3 regions of the Prochlorococcus sp. RS04 genome follow, and region 3 is predicted to be linked to each of the others. Evidence: predicted binding sites of a transcription regulator. Region 3 holds the regulator's gene; each other region holds the start of a gene.
What was found. The regulator NtcA, encoded in region 3, controls nitrogen genes in cyanobacteria. The targets are predictions, from matches to a motif close to GTANCNNNNGNTAC.
Positions count from the first base shown of each region.

Region 1: the regulator NtcA is predicted to act here: its motif matches at 1,648-1,661, upstream of BS621_RS01385 (DUF4278 domain-containing protein).
Region 2: the regulator NtcA is predicted to act here: its motif matches at 1,399-1,412, upstream of BS621_RS02630 (DUF4278 domain-containing protein).

Region 1 covers NZ_CP018346.1:227,345-230,626, reverse strand. The annotation lists gene BS621_RS01400 (hypothetical protein) at 1-558, opposite strand, end outside; gene BS621_RS01395 (hypothetical protein) at 612-812, opposite strand; tRNA gene BS621_RS01390 (tRNA-Ser) at 898-984, opposite strand; gene BS621_RS09380 (hypothetical protein) at 1,179-1,328, opposite strand; gene BS621_RS01385 (DUF4278 domain-containing protein) at 1,463-1,564, opposite strand; gene BS621_RS01380 (hypothetical protein) at 1,870-2,064, shown strand; gene BS621_RS01375 (RNA recognition motif-containing protein) at 2,061-2,327, opposite strand; gene nrdJ (ribonucleoside-triphosphate reductase, adenosylcobalamin-dependent) at 2,416-3,282, opposite strand, start outside.
Region 2 covers NZ_CP018346.1:453,928-457,209, reverse strand. The annotation lists gene BS621_RS02640 (aminotransferase class V-fold PLP-dependent enzyme) at 1-239, opposite strand, end outside; gene BS621_RS02635 (methyltransferase domain-containing protein) at 275-1,069, opposite strand; gene BS621_RS02630 (DUF4278 domain-containing protein) at 1,146-1,319, opposite strand; gene BS621_RS02625 (hypothetical protein) at 1,575-1,832, shown strand; gene BS621_RS02620 (NifU family protein) at 1,855-2,100, opposite strand; gene BS621_RS02615 (malate:quinone oxidoreductase) at 2,171-3,282, shown strand, end outside.
Region 3 covers NZ_CP018346.1:588,672-591,953, forward strand. The annotation lists gene BS621_RS03440 (hypothetical protein) at 1-5, opposite strand, end outside; gene BS621_RS03445 (DUF3084 domain-containing protein) at 6-971, opposite strand; gene ntcA (global nitrogen regulator NtcA) at 1,011-1,745, opposite strand; gene BS621_RS03455 (cob(I)yrinic acid a,c-diamide adenosyltransferase) at 1,945-2,526, shown strand; gene dcd (dCTP deaminase) at 2,531-3,124, shown strand; gene thyX (FAD-dependent thymidylate synthase) at 3,126-3,282, shown strand, end outside.

The DNA.
Region 1 (3,282 bases), 360 kb from region 3:
CAATACTAAATAAAAGGTAATAACGCTAATTGTTCCAGATGGGCCTATTAAAACATGCCAAAATTGATCCCCACTAATTGAGAGCCTTGTGCCAAAGAAAGTCGTAAAAATAATACCAAATATTGGGTAAAGAATAAAAAGCCAGTCTTTAAAAACTCTTTGCCAATTTATAATTAAAAGTATACTTATTATTACTTGAAAAAGAAGAGTAATAGTTTTATCAAATAAAAAATATGAGATTATTGAACATAAAGAAATGCAAAAATTAGTTTTTTGAATAAATTTATTTTTTATAACTGATATTGATAAACATGTTAGACCTAAAGATAGGAAAGAATAAAATAACCAATTAAATAAAGAGGAGTGATCTATATAAATCCAAGATGTTTGGGTATGGTCTATCATTTCAGAAATCGAAGCCAATCCTAAAAAAATAAAACCGAAAGGTATCAATTTGTTCTTGCTTATATGATTGAATTTATTGATAGATCTAATACCTAATAATATCGGGATGATTGCCGCTTGAAAGTGGGCAAATAATAAAATTGAAAAAAACAAAATTAATTCTCAAACTTAATTCATCCTAATTTAAATACAAAAAAAGGTTCGGGTCACCTGAGTAAAGAAAGGTACCATTGCCCGATTACTATAATCAATATTGTAAGAACAAAAGGGAATGCAGGATACCGTGTTTGAAAATTAGCAGGTGGCCAAGGTGACCAAGATATTAATCTTCCTTGCGGTTCATTTGAAATAACCTTTTTTTTCGATTTTTTGGATATTAAAGTGTCTGTAGCAAATCCTTTACTCATAGAATAAATAAAAACTACTTTAACAAAGACGTACCAAAAAGGCGTTCATATTATTCAGTTGAACTTCAATTACTTTTTATTAGAACGGAGGGGGTGGGATTCGAACCCACGGTGCCCTTGCAGACACGCTAGTTTTCAAGACTAGAGCCTTAAACCACTCGACCACCCCTCCAGAGGCTATTTAGTTTTGTTGAACTTCAAAACTATAACATAAGAAATTTGTCATAGTCTATAAATTCAAAGATTAAAAATTTATTTCAAGAAACTTGTCTGAGAGAGGAATTTTATTTAAAAATGACGGGTTAAGTCGTTATAACAGTCAAATATTAGTCACATTTATTCCAAAAATTTAGGCCACAAAAAAAATCACCCAAAGTTGACATTTTGTTGAAATAAACCAAATAAGTTATTCCCAACTATGGCAGCGATTATCAAAACGAAGGCAACTATGGCGAAAAGAGCACTAACATCTTTTATGTCATAAGGAGCTTTAAATAAAGGTTTTTGGTCTGCCATTGTTATCTACTATATAAATGCAATTGAATCATATTATTTTAATGCTTGTGAGAAGTATTAAGTTATTGTTTAGTCTAAAAATGGATAATAAAAAAGCCACTAAAAGTGGCTTTTTCTTTTAATGGTTAAATAAACTAGCTTGTGTAAGCTTTTCCTCTGTAAGTTAGTTCATTGTGCTGCTTTTTAGCTGCTTCTTTATTCTGGACGTACTTTTGTCCTCTGTAAATTAGAGTCATTTTTTTAGCTCCGGTTTCGCTTAAGTCCCCGTTCCATGGCTTAAGTCGATTTGCAGCTTGCTATACGCAAGTTGAACGTTTTGGTAGCGGTTGCTACAAATTTATAATAACATCCATTGAAATTATTTGTCTAGGTTTTAAGAAAAAAAACTTAATATATTAATGATAGGTTAGGTTTATGATAAAAATATTTATTTTAATCATGGCTTAATTGCTTACAGGTTACATTTTGTTCGTTTTTGAGAAGTATTTTTTATTTAATGAACTTTTAAATGTAAAATTCTTAGGATTATAAAATTTGTTTTATGTTTTCTAGAAGCAAAAAACCTACAGTAAAAAAATCTGCAATAGTTGAAGAGACTCCATTATTTGCTCAATTATTACCATTCGCAAACAGAATGAATGATAAGGTCCAATTGGTAAATGCTTTGGCTTTTACTTTTATTATGGGATTCTCAATTTTTGGAATTGCTCTATGGAAACTATCAGGGCTGACCTAAATATTTAATTTTTGCAAAGCATCAATTTTTGATTCTTTGTTTTCAATTATGGTTATTAACCATCTAGAGGCTAGGCCTCTGGATATTGATCTATTTTTTAGAAATCTACATATATATACGTGTAGATTTTTTTCGTTTTTGGAGTTAAATTTTTTCTCAAATTCTAAGATATCCTCTTCAGATGTTCTTTTTCTTAGCTCATCTACCAATGCATGACTAGAGGAATCATTAAAAAAGTTCCCAATATTTAAGCTTAATGTCATAAATAATTTATGTCCTTATTTAAGAGGTAGCCATAAATTAAATTTTTAAAAACTAATTTATATTTTTTATTTACAAATTATTCAAAATTTAATCTTTTGGTTTAGCAAGAGGAAGCAAGCACTTATCTGAATCACAACCTGCTGGTCCTGCTTCAGATAGTTCTCCAACATCATATTTATTAAGAGCGTCAAAGAAATCGTTATTAACTTTCCTTTCTATTACTTTATTCTGCAATGATATATATTCCTCTTTAGTTATTGGTTCAAAGGGTAATCTCGGGAAAGTAGCGTTAGCACTAAATCTAGCTAGCAATGCTGCTGAAATATATCCCTCATTATTTTCTATTGCATTATGAATAGCTTTAGCTAAATCCTCGATTTCATTTTCTCTAAATTCTACGGTTGCAGAGGTATTATGCTCTGTGTAAAATTTCTGCACTTGCATATAAAAATCAAATTGAGCTAATGCTGAGAAATTATTGATGTCTATTTGGTCTGCGCCGTCTATATTTGCCCAACTAACTTCTGTAGGGATTTCAACTAACCATTCTGTACATCTTGGATCAAATGGATTATCGAGCAAGCAACCATTTTCATCTTTATCAGATTGAGATGGAACTACTGAGTAACCATAATCCATGCAAGCTAAAGCGATTGGGTCATTTTTCCTGAAAGTTATTCTTCTTATGAATCTTTGAGCCTTTGGAGGATGCCAACCTGGAGCTGCTCCAGTAAGAAGACTTTTAGTTCCAGCTGGCTGAACTGTTGTGCATCTATTTGGTCTCCTAAGATTATGCTTATCACAATATTCCCATACAGTTTCTTTTACTATTTTTCTCCAAGAATCTAAGAATTTAGCTTCCTTTTCTTTGAAAGCCTTCCCTTCTTCGCTATTTGGCCTTCCTGCTTCCCACCATTTCAACCATGGCGTCCCAAAGGCATGGACACAAAAATC
Region 2 (3,282 bases), 130 kb from region 3:
GTAAAAGCTAGATTCTTTGAATTGACACCTAATTTTTGCGCAATGATTCTTTTTGTGGTCAATATTTCTTTGTAAATAAAAGGCCACATATCATTGGTAAATGGTCCTAAATCTTGGATAATCTCCCAAGTTTTAACTATTGCTTCTAGAGAAGATTTTGGTAATGGTCCCTGACCGCCATAGTTGAAATAATACTTATTTTTTAATGCGGGTATTTGATCTCTTAGATTATTTCTCATGGAAATTTATATTATATTTTCAACTCTTGAATTTTTTAAATATTGCCCACTAAAGTTACTGTCCTAAATTCAATATCCTCAATTACTTTCCAAGGTTCAGCACTCCTTTCTACAAATTTTAAATTTTTAAATCCTAGTTCTTTAAAATCACTTATAAACTCTGGCTCATACCATGCTCCACTAATACATCCTGTCCATAAATCATGGTCATTTTGCAATCTTAAAGGAACTTTTTTGTTAGAGACGATATCGCTAATTGCAATTCTTCCATTATCGTTTAAAACTCTTTTTATGTTATTTAGAAGGTTATTTCTAGATTCTGGACTTACCAAGTTTAAAACGCAATTACTTAAAATAATATCAACTGATTTATCTGCGATTAATGGATTTAAATCTTTATCTAATTCATCAAGTTTTTCAATTGAACCTTCAAGAAATTCTGTATTGTTGAAACCTATATTTTTTGTAACTTCTTTAGATGCTGATCTTGATAAAGAAAGCATGTCAGGATTCTGATCAACTCCAATAACTTTCCCTTCTTTCCCAACAATTTGGGCACAAATGAAGGCATTTTTGCCGCTACCACTTCCAAGATCTAAGACTATATCATTTTTTTGAACATATTTTGTTGGATCACCACACCCATAGTCTCTTTCTATAACCTCTTGAGGAATTACTTCTAGTAAAACGGGATCAAACCCAACTGGTGTACAAAGACAACTTTCTTTTTCTTGTGCCGCTGAGCCATATCTTTCTTGAATCGCATCTTTATGATCGAATTGATTAGGTGCTTTATTCGATGATTTTGTATTACAGCAACTTTCAGACATATTTTTTAAAGGACTCTTGATAAATATAGCCAAAAAAAAAGCCCCTATAAAGGGGCTTTTAATTTGTTTAATTAAATTATTTAGTGTAGTTAACACCTCTGTAATTTAATTCTGCTTTTTCATTACTTGAAGAAGCGTCATCCATTCTGTTGGTGTATACGTTTCTTCTGTAGGTAAGTTCAACAAGTTGCTTTTTAGCAGCTTCTTTGTTTTGAACGTAGTTTTTACCTCTGTAAGTTAAAGTAGTCATGTTTCGATGTGACAACACGGCCATCCCCCGTTCCATGGTATGACTCGAACTGCGCCCTCAAATGAGGGTGAACGAAAAAGTAGCAATCGCTACCAAATAATTATAAGCGTATTTTTGACGGCATGTCTAGCTTTTACAAATAGAAACGAAGATTTAATGTTTTTTTAATTATTATCTTAGGTAAATTTTTTTATAAATAGTCTCTAAAAAGGTTTATGTTTATATTTGGTTTAATCTTCATGTAACTATTTATTTATGACAGGTTTTTTATATTTCTTGGGAAATACTTTAAGGTGGCCAGTGTTAAAGCCAAAAGAATTTTTTTCACTACATGCTTATTTTTCAATTATTTATTTGATAACTTTTACTTTGAGTAAATATGATGTAAGCCAATCAAATTTAGTTTTTACTTTAGGAATTCTTGCACCACTTTTAATCGCTATTGGTCAAGGACTTCCAATTGATTGCCTTGATATGGAATCATCTTTGTTGAAGGAATTAAAAACTAAATAATATATATTTCAGTTGAAAATTTTTATAAAACTTGGACAACTTCGCTTATCTCAGGGATCATTTCTTTTAACTTTCTTTCAATCCCCATTTTGAGAGTCATAGTGCTACTTGGGCAACTACCACATGCTCCTTGAAGTCTGACTTTGACAATTGGACCATCTATTTCTGCAATCTCTACATTACCTCCATCAGAAATTAAAAAAGGTCTTAGCTCGTCAAGGACTTTTTCTACATTTTCGTTTGTCAGCGAGAGTGTTTCAGTACTCATAATTTTGGATTAACTTTATAATAAGCCTAGAAAGGAATCTGATTAATTGCAAAAAAGATAATTTTCTGTTGTGACTTCATCTAAAAATCCCACTAATGACAATAGCTACTTTGATGCAGTCTTAGTAGGAGCAGGGATAATGAGTAGTACTTTAGCCCTTCTAATTTCAGAAGTTTTACCAGATATAAAATTTCTTATTATAGAAAAATTAAATGCTTCAGGAAGTGAAAGTACTGGCGCTTTTAATAATGCAGGTACAGGACATGCCGCTAATTGCGAATTAAACTACACCCCTTTAGATGAAAAAGGAAATCTAAAAATAGATAAAGCGCTCTCAATAAATCGTTCTTTTGAAACATCCATGTCTTTATGGGCCTCATTGTATGAAGCCGGGAAAATTGATATTAAGAAGTTTCTAAAATTTATTCCTCATATTAGCTTTGTTTCTGGTCAGGATAATATTTCTTTTTTAAAAAAAAGATTTCAGAAAATGACCGAAAATCCTGAATTTATCGATATGGAATTTTCTACATCTTTTGATGAAATTTCATCATGGGCTCCTCTAATAACAAAAGATAGAAATCCATCTACTCAAATTGCTGCTACCAGAATAGGTAGAGGAACTGATATTAATTTTGAGGCTTTAACTAAAGAGTATTTGTCATTAGTTTCCTTAAACAAAAATGTTGAAATTAGATACAAAACAGAATTAGTAGATTTAAAGAAAATTGATAAAAAACAATGGGAACTAGAAATCAGTTCTGAAGGTAGAAAAACTTCAATTAGAACTGGCTACGTGTTTCTTGGTGCTGGTGGAAAAACAATTAATTATTTACAAAAATCAAAAATTCTAGAAGCAAAAAGTTATGGTGGATTTCCTGTTAGTGGGAAATGGCTTATTTGCGAGAAAAAAGATCTAACAGAAAAACATAACTCAAAAGTTTATGGTAAAGCTGATATTGGATCGCCACCAATGTCAGTGCCTCATTTAGACACCAGATGGATTGATAATAAAAAACTTCTTTTATATGGACCTTTTGCTGGATTCACAACGAAATTTCTAAAACAAAGTTCATACTTTGACTTATTTAGTTCAATTAAAAAGAATAATATTTTTTCTATGTTAGACGTTGGTTTCAAGAACAACGATTTAATTAATTACCTAATATCACAATCATTAAA
Region 3 (3,282 bases):
GACATTTAAACTGCAATCTTTAAAATATTAATTTCAACGACTATAGGTTCTATAGTTTTACTATCTCTTAAAGATACTACTTCCAACTTAAATTTGATATTTTGATTTTCTTTAAGAAAGTCTCTAATTTTTTTTACAAAATTTCCACTTGTATTAATTTCACTAACTTGCGACCCTTTTGACTTAATTTCATCTCTTGTTTCTCTAAGCAATGATTTAATTTTTAGATTTATTGATTTACTATTTAAATCACTTGCTTCCAGAATAGAACTTGTAATAATATCACCTTTTTTGACTATAAATTTATTCTCTAATAAATCTGGAGATACAAAAACATAATTATCTCCTTTTAAAACATTTGTTGCTGATTTAATTAATAAAACCCAGTTACCTCCGCTAGCAGCTACTGTCTCAATCTTTGTAATATCACTGGGTCTCCACAAAAGAATATTTCTTGCTTTTTTATTATTTGGGATAACAATTTTTCTAACAAATTTATCAGCTTCATTAAAGATTTCTGTTAAGTTAAGTTTTAAATTTGAGCTGGAATCAACCTCAGCAATAAATAAAGTTTGTCCTCTTTTAATAACGATATTTCCTCTCCTAAATTCTTTAATATTATTTTTTAATTGATTTAACTCCTTTTCTTTTTGAATAATTTTACCCTCAAGTTCTTTTCGTTCTTCCTGTAAAGGGATTAATGCCTTTTTACTTTCATCTAAAGTTTTTTGCAAAAAAGGAATATCAACAAAAAGCCTTTGTCTGAATTCTTCACTTGCTAAAATCAATAAACCTATTGATATTGAACTAATAAATCCACCGGTAAAAATAGTTATAATAGTTGCTGTTTTTTTCGGTCTTAATTTTAAGATACTAAATCTTGCTTTACCAATCTTTGTTCCAAGAATATCCCCAAATGGCGCAATTAATCCCCCAAGTAATATTAAAAAAACAATTAGAATCCAAGCCACACTTTTGTATATACTCAATACATCATAATTTATGATGAATCAATTAAATCTTTTTGCAAGAGCAATTGGATCAAACACTGTGATCTTTTTTCTTTCAATATTAAGAAGACCTGAATCCTTTAAATCACCCAATAATCTTGTAATGGTTACTCTTGTAGAACCAATAGCTTCAGCAATTGCCTGATGTGAAAGCCTTAAATCTATTGTAATACCTTTTTCACCTGCAACTCCAAAGTCTCTACAAAGGACCATTAAAAAACTCACTAAACGAGAAGACATATCTCTATGTGTAAGAGTTTCTATCATTGTTTCAGTTTGCAGGATCCTACTTGAAAGCCCCTGTAAAAGTAATAGTCCTACTGAGGCATCTTCCTCTATAGCTCTTAAAACAGAATTTGCAGGTGCTGTTATCATTTCAACTCTTGTGAATGCTATTGCATGGTAAAAACGATCAGATCTATGGCCTGTAAGCAGGGATAAAACACCAAAGAGACTATTCTCTCTTAAGAGAGCAACAGTTATTTCCTCACCCGACTCATAAACTCTTGAAAGTCTTACTGCGCCTCTTCTTATAAGATAAACCCTTTCAGCAGGGTCACCGGGGAAGAATATTGTTTTAGATCTCTCAACCATTTCTGTACTTGCACCATCTAGACCTTTAATAACTTCCATTAAAGTTCTATTGATTGGAAAACGTTCTCCAACAGAGTTAATTTTACTTTGTCCGGATTGTTGCGAACTAAAGCGGTTGAATCCTCGTGAAGCAGGTATCATAAATATCTTGACTATTAAAAAATTTAAGGAGACACCCTGAAATATCTTGTATCAACAGTAACAATTTTCAATTCTTATCGGTTTATCAACAAGCTTTTTTCATTCAGTTTCAAGTTGCTTAAACCTTTTTTAAGTAAAATTACACTATATGCAGCGTTAATAGATTCTAATTATACTGCATGTAGAAAGAATCTAAATAATGGTAATTAGCTCATCTCATATTTATTCCAAAGGTAACCTTGATGTTTTAAAAACAAATACTGATAACAAAATTAACCTAAAAAAATTTCCACAAAACGGACAAATCCAAATCTATCAATCTTCATATAGAGGTAGCTATACATCTATCATTAGAGACTCTCTAAGAAATGCTGCTCTTGGCAGAAAAGTGCTACTAATACAATTTATGAAAGGAGGGGTAAAGCAAGGAGTTGATCATGCAGTAAAGCTATGCGGTAATTTGACCTGGGTAAGATCATCTCATTCATATGATCAATATAATTCTGAAGCAATTGAAAATAATAAAACTTTAAAAAAATCTATTTATGAATCTACTATTGAATTATGGAATTTTTGTAAAAGAGAACTACAGTCTGGAGAAAATGATCAAATCATACTTGATGAAATTTTTTTAGCTATTGACATGAAATTTATCGATAAAGATGATTTGATTTCAACACTTGAAAACCGATTTATATCAGGAGATGTAATCCTTACTGGTACAGATATACCTAAAGATTTATTATTAATGGCTAACCAAATTACCGAACTTCGCTCATAAAACAATGCTAAAAAATGATCTCTGGATAAATCAAAAAGCTTCGGAAGGTATGATTAAACCCTTTCAATCAAATTTGGTGAGACATCTTGAGCCTGACAATAAACAAAAGCCAGTTTTGAGTTACGGATGTTCCTCTTATGGCTATGATTTAAGACTTTCATCTAAAGAATTCCTAATTTTCAGACATATCCCTGGGACTGTGATGAACCCCAAAAAGTTTAATCCCAATAATTTAGAGAAAACTGTTCTTCACCATGATAAAGATGGAGACTTTTTCATTCTTCCTGCTCACTCCTATGGTTTAGGAGTTGCTTTAGAAAAGATGAAAGTTCCAGAAAATATTACTGTAATTTGTATAGGCAAGAGTACTTACGCCCGACTTGGAATTATTGTTAATACAACGCCCGCAGAGGCAGGGTGGGAAGGTCATTTAACTTTAGAATTTAGTAATAGTTCTGGTGCAGATTGCAGAATTTATGCTGAAGAGGGTATTTGCCAACTACTCTTTTTTGAAGGTGATCCGTGCTCTACAACCTACGAAGATAGAAGAGGTAAATATCAAAACCAACCAGAAAAAGTAACTCTTGCAAAGATCTGAAATGAGTAAAGTTGAACTAATTTCGCTAACTCCTGATGCAGAAAAAACAATGGCTTACATTGCAAGAGTTAGTAATCCAAAAAATCAGGAAAATGAAGACTATTCTAAATTATTGAGTTATTGCATTAAAAACGAACATTGGAGTGTTTTTGAACAAT